2 regions of the Janthinobacterium sp. 61 genome follow, and region 1 is predicted to be linked to the other one. Evidence: predicted binding sites of a transcription regulator. Region 1 holds the regulator's gene; the other holds the start of a gene.

What was found. The regulator LexA, encoded in region 1, represses DNA repair genes until DNA is damaged. The targets are predictions, from matches to a motif close to ACTGTATNNNNATACAGT.
Region 2: the regulator LexA is predicted to act here: its motif matches at 1,417-1,434, upstream of dinB (DNA polymerase IV).

The regions. Positions count from the first base shown of each region.
Region 1 covers NZ_PJMQ01000001.1:2,889,779-2,893,060, forward strand. The annotation lists gene priB (primosomal replication protein N) at 1-211, opposite strand, end outside; gene rpsF (30S ribosomal protein S6) at 232-621, opposite strand; gene lexA (transcriptional repressor LexA) at 897-1,544, shown strand; gene CLU92_RS13260 (cystathionine gamma-synthase family protein) at 1,634-2,875, opposite strand; gene purF (amidophosphoribosyltransferase) at 2,945-3,282, opposite strand, start outside.
Region 2 covers NZ_PJMQ01000001.1:4,219,136-4,222,417, reverse strand. The annotation lists gene CLU92_RS19130 (S9 family peptidase) at 1-1,311, opposite strand, end outside; gene dinB (DNA polymerase IV) at 1,485-2,639, shown strand; gene CLU92_RS19120 (recombination-associated protein RdgC) at 2,758-3,282, shown strand, end outside.

The DNA.
Region 1 (3,282 bases):
GATAGACCCCGCCCAAGCTTGCCTGGCTGAACCTGCCTGATATTTCACCAGCGGCTAGCGCGGCAACATCAAACTCGGTCAAACGGGCAATTCCTGCTTCCATCTGCTGCGAACTGTGCTGCAATACTGCATTCACAATCGGCAACCCTGCCGGGGTGTAGCGCAATATTTCGCGCTCGGCAATGATGGCGGTTACTTGTAGCTGGTTCAGCGCACGATCCTGGTCAAGAATTAAGCTGCTGCTGCGGCTGGAGCGGCTGCTGGTGCTTCGGTGCGGTGGCTTTTGGCCGCGTCTTCGCGTTGTACCGATTTCATCATCGGCGAAGGAGCTGTTTCAGCTTTCTTCATTTTAACGGTCAGGTGACGCAACACGGCATCATTGAATTTGAATGCTGTTTCCAACTCGACCAGGGTCTCGTTGTCGCATTCGATGTTCAGGCAGATGTAGTGTGCTTTAGGCAGCTTTTGGATCGAGTAAGCCATTTGACGGCGGCCCCAATCTTCCACGCGGTGAACCGAACCGCCGCGGGTGGTTACGCTGGCTTTGTAGCGTTCGATCATCGCGGGCACTTGCTCGCTTTGGTCCGGATGGACGATAAAGACTATTTCATAATGACGCATGCAAACTCCTTCAGGTCGGATTGATAATCGCCCACCCCGGCGTCAAGACGGGTGTGGGAAGGTCAGCCGAAGATTATAACCGCCTTTTGCAAACGTTTCAATCATTCCTTCCACAAGCGCCCGAAAAGCCCGTGCGCCACCGTGCTTTCCGCCTGTGGACAAGTATTTCTTGCCAAATTCGCCGAAAAGACGGAAATCCCCTTGCATAGTGGACGATACTGTACAAAAATACAGACTGTTCATATAGACAGCATTTTAGTATGCACCCACCGCTCATGATCAAGCTGACAGCACGACAAGAACAAATCCTGAACCTGATCAAGGACGCGATTGAAAACACGGGCTTTCCCCCAACCCGTGCCGAAATCGCCAATGAACTGGGTTTCAAATCGGCCAATGCGGCCGAAGAACATTTGCAGGCCCTGGCCCGCAAGGGCGCGATCGAGATTTCGCCCGGCACCTCGCGCGGTATCCGCCTGATCGGTGCGGCGGCGAGCGCGGCCGCCGATGCGCTGGCATCGAAAGTGCCGGCAGCCCTGCTGATGTCGCTGCCCCTGATCGGCCGAGTAGCCGCCGGTTCGCCCATCCTGGCGCAGGAAAACCTGGAAGCGAGCTACAACGTCGACCCCGCCCTGTTCTCGGCCAAGCCTGATTTCCTGCTGAAGGTGCGCGGCTGGTCCATGCGCGACGCCGGCATCATGGATGGCGATTTACTGGCCGTCAAAAAGGTCGACAGTGCCAAGAACGGCCAGATCGTCGTGGCCCGCATCGGCGACGAAGTCACCGTCAAGCGCTACAAGAAAACGGGCTCCGTCATCGAACTGCTGCCGGAAAACCCCGATTTCAAGGTGATTACCGTATCGCCGGAAGATGAGTTCGCCCTGGAAGGCCTGGCCGTGGGACTGATGCGCAGCTGGCATTAAGTTGCGTGCTGGGGTCAGACCCGCCGGGTCTGACCCCAGTTTTTAGTTTGCCTCAAAACTGGTACATGGCCTAGTCACCAACACCGCTCTCAGCCCTCCAGCGCACCACGGAAGTCTTCCAGCAGATCGGCCTCATCCTCGATCCCGACGGAAACGCGGATCAGCGATTCGGCGATGCCCATGCTGGCGCGGCGCTCGGCTCCCATCTCATAGAAGATCGTGTGGGCGACGGGAATGACCAGGGTGCGCGTGTCACCAAGGTTGCTAGCCGGAATCGCCAGATTCAGGCGATTCAGGAAATCGAAGCAATCGATGCCATCTTTTAATTCAAAGCTGAACAGCGAACCATAGCTGCGGAACAAGTCCGTCGCCAGCGCGTGCTGCGGGTGCGAGGACAAGCCTGGGTAATGCACTGCCGCCACGCGCGGGTCCGCTTGCAACATGGTGGCCAGCGCCAGGGCGTTCGAGCAGGTACGGTCCATGCGCAAGGCCATTGTTTCCGCGCCGACGGCGATATGGTGCGCCGCCTCCGGGCCCAGCGAGGCACCGAAATCGCGCAAGGCCTTGGCGCGGATTTGCGCGATGCCCCACTGCGCCGGCGCCGCCTTTTTATAATTGTCGAAAATGTTCGGGTACTGCGTCCAGTCGAATACACCCGTGTCCGTCAAGCTGCCGCCCAGGGCATTGCCGTGGCCGCCAATGGATTTCGTCAAGGCATTGACCACCAGGCCCGCGCCCACCGCTTTCGGGCGGAACAGGTAGGGCGTGGTCATCGTATTATCGACGATGTACAGGATGCCACGCTCCTTGCACAGCGCGCCGATCTTCGCCAGGTCGGCGATCTGCGTGCGCGGATTGGCGATGGTTTCCACGAAAACAATCCGCGTTTGCGGCGTGATGGCGGCGGCCACATTGGCCACGTCCGTGGCATCGACGAAGGACACGGCGATGCCCTGCCCCGTCACCGTTTGCCACAGGCTGTTGGTGTTACCAAACAGAAAAGCCGACGACACCACATGGTCGCCCGCGCGCAGCAAGGATTGCACCACGGCGCCAATGGCGCCCATGCCGGTCGCGAAGCACAGGGTCGCCACGCCATCTTCCATCTTGTTGACCTTGTCTTCCAGCGCGGACACCGTCGGGTTACCCTGGCGGCCATAGCGAAAGCCCGGCTCCTTGCCCTGGAACACGGACGCCAGCTGGCGTGCATCGCCATAGCCAAACGCGACGGAGGTATGCACAGGCTTGTGCAGCGAGCCGTGCTCGATGCCCTTGCGACGGTCGTTATGCAGGATGGTGGTGGTAAAGCCGTAGTTTTTGTTGTTGCTCATGATCAAGTGGCGCGCAAGGCTGCAAGAAATATCAGATAAAAAAAAGCCCGGCCATAGCCGGGCTCCACATCACCCTTCGGTGGTGGCGAGGTTCAGGTTCAACTGGGAACGTGGCGTATCTTCCGGCGCTGCCGCCTTCGGATGGTGGCGCGCATATTCCAGGCGGTCCAGGTATTCCTGCGACACGTCGCCCGTCACATACACGCCATCGAAGCACGACGCCTCGAAGTTCGTCAGTGCCGGGTTGACGTCGGCAATCGCCTGCTTCAACGCGCCGATATCCTGGTACACCAAGTAGTCGGCCGTGATTTCGCGGCATACTTCTTCCGTCGTGCGGCCATAGGCGATCAATTCGTCGCGCGTCGGCATGTCGATGCCATACACGTTCGGGTAGATCACCGGTGGCG
Region 2 (3,282 bases), 1.3 Mb from region 1:
CTGTTGTTTCAGCACCGTGCGCTTGCCATCTTTCATGCTGACGTCAATCACCGTGGGTGGCGTGACGGGCGACTGGTAAGACATGCGAAATTGCGTGGCGTTAAATTCGGGCGTACCGGCCGCCGTGGCCAGGTAGACGGGATCGTCGAACTGCACGGTTTTCCAGTTCTTTTGCGCAAAATCATAGATGCGCGCGCGGTTCAGGGCGCGGGCCTTTTCCATCACCACCAGGTAGCCCTGGAACACGTCGATGGACTGGATCACGGCGTCCTTGCTGTGCGGCACGACGGGTTTCCAGTTCTTCGGCTGCGGCGCAGACAGCGGTGCGCTGACGACGCGGAAATTCTTTGCATCCTTGTTGGTGAGAATGTATAGTTGTCCGTCGCGGTGTTCGACGCCGTAGCGGTGGCCCTTTTCACGCTTGAGCACGCTCTGGAAACTGCCTTCCGGCTTGTTGGTTGGCAACAGCAGCACTTCGCTGGTATCCGTGCTGCCCGAGGTCAGCAAAAAGTAGCGTTTGTCGTGCGTGCGGCCCACATTGATGGCGAATTGCTCCACTGGCTCGTGGTAGACCTGCTGCGGCGTGCCGCCCAGAGCCAGGCGGAACAGGCGGTCCGAGCGCTTGGTGGTGGCGTCTTCCTGGGCTAGCATCAGGGTGGCGTTATCCGCCGCCCAGGCCAGCGATGTCACGCGTGGCATGGTATCAGGCAGCAACTTGCCCGTCTTCAAATCCTTGATATGCAGCTCGTACTGGCGGAAACCCGTCGTGTCGGTGGTGTAGGCCAGCAATTGCTCATTCGGGCTGATTGAAAATGCGCGCACGGCAAAGAATTTGTGGCCTTCGGCCAATTGATTCTGGTCCAGCAAGACTTCTTCGGCCGCCTGGGCATCGTAGGCGCCATTCGCGCCGACAGGGCGGCGGCAGTGAAGCGGGTATTGCTTGCCCGCTTCCGTACGCGTGTAATAGTAAAAGTTACCCTGGCGCGCAGGCACGGACAGGTCCACTTCCTGCATGCGGCCTTTGACTTCCGCATACACTTTGTCGGCGAGCGGCTGGATCGGGGCCGTGACGGCGGCCGTGTAGGCGTTTTCCGCATTCAGGTAGTCGATGACGGCAGGATCGGTCTTCTTTTGCAGCCAGCGGTAGTCGTCCGTGACGACCGTGCCGTGGCGCGTTTCCTGCCAGGCTGTCTTGGCGGCGACAGGTGCAATGGCGGCGGCATCGGCGGCGAGCGCGGATGGCGCCAGCGTGGACAGCACGATGGATGAGCAGACGGCCAGATGGCGCAAAGCTTGATGTGCTATAGACAAGGCGACTCCTTTGAATAGTTATGTCAGGATTGTAATCTTGCCATTGAGAAAAGCAACCGCCGTGCGCATGCGTTTCAACTTGCATCCATGGGGATTTCCAGCGATACTGTATATAATTACAGTATTCATCTGCATCCTGCCGCGAGGTGTCCTTGACCACATCTGCTCCTACCTTGCCTGAAGCCCGCCGCTGGATTGCCCACCTGGACATGGATGCCTTCTTTGCCTCCGTCGAACTGTTGAAGTATCCGGAACTGCGCGGCGAAGCCGTCGTCATCGGCGGCGGCCGGCTGCAGCAACCCGTGCTGCAGGAGGACGGCACGCGGCAGTTTGCGCGCATGCGCGACTACGTGGGGCGCGGCGTCGTCACCACCTCCACCTATGCGGCGCGCGCGTTCGGCGTGTTTTCCGCCATGGGCATCATGAAGGCCGCCAGGCTGGCGCCCGATAGTATTCTGCTGCCAGCCGATTTCGAGGCCTACCGCGAGTATTCGGCCCGCTTCAAGCAAGCCGTGGCCCATCTGTGCCCCATCATCCAGAACGTGGGCATCGATGAAATCTATATCGATCTCACCGAACATGGCGAGCAGGCGCCCGCCATGGCAGCGCGCCTGAAGACGGCCGTGTTCGAAGCGACGGGCCTCTCGTGCTCGGTCGGCCTGGCGCCCAACAAATTGCTGGCAAAAATCTGTTCCGACCTGGAAAAGCCCGACGGCCTGACCATCCTGCATCCCGAGGATGTCGAAACACGCGTATGGCCCTTGCCGGCAAAAAAGATCAACGGCATCGGCCCGAAGGCCACGGCCAAGCTGGAAGCCTTGGGAATTATTACCATCGGCGAACTGGCACGAGCCGATCTCACCATGCTGCGTACGCAGTTCGGCGACCTGTACACGGGCTGGCTGCGCCAGGCGGCGCTGGGCATCGACGAGCGCCCCGTGCAGACGAGCCGGGAAACCAAGTCCGTCAGCCGCGAAACGACGTTCGAGCGCGACTTGCAAGTGGTGCGCGACCGCGCCACCCTGTCGGAAAAGCTGGAAAGCCTGTGTACGCGCGTGGCGGGCGACCTCGACAAGCAGTCGCTGGCGGGGCGCACGGTGGGCATCAAGCTGCGCTTCGAGGATTTCAGCACTGTCACGCGCGACATCACCTTGCCCAGCGCCACGGCGGACGCCGCCGCCATCCTGCGCGCCAGCCGCGATTGCTTGCGGCGCGTGCCGTTTGAAAAGAAAATCCGCCTGCTGGGCGTGCGCATCTCGACCTTGTCCGATCCGGCCGTCGTGACGCGGCAGGCGCCAGCCCAGGCGGAGCTGTTTCCCGCCCTGTAGCGGCATTCCCCATGGATTACAAGCATCGCGCCAGTCCGCGCTTTTGACGGCATTCCCGTGTCGAAAGTGTAGAATGGCGTTCCCCTGGCACTACTGAAACAAACGGAAGACAAAAACTATGTGGTTCAAGAATCTTCAGATTTACCGCCTGCCCGCACCATGGGCTTATACGCCAGAACAACTGGAAGAGGCCTTGTCCTCGAACAAATTTACGCCGGCGACCAGCATGGATCTGATGCGCCAGGGCTGGGATACGCCACGCCCGAATGGTGGTCTGGTCCATGTTGTCAACAAACAAATGTTGATCTTGCTGGGTACGGAAAAGAAACTGCTGCCAGCGACCGTCATCAACCAGGTGGCCAAGGCCCGCGCTGCCGAGATGGAAGAAGCACAAGGCTTTGCGCCTGGCAAGAAAGCCATGAAAGAATTGAAGGAACGCGTGGCCGACGAATTGCTGCCGCGCGCCTTCAGCATCCGCAGCAATGTATGGACGTGGATCGACCCCGTCAATGGCTGGCTGGTGGTCGATGCCGCCAGCCCGGCAAAAGCCGATGAAGTCATCAAGCTGCTGCTGAAAGCCGTCGACAAACTGCCGCTGGAAAGCTTGCGCGTGCAGCGCTCGCCGGTGGCGGTGATGACGGAG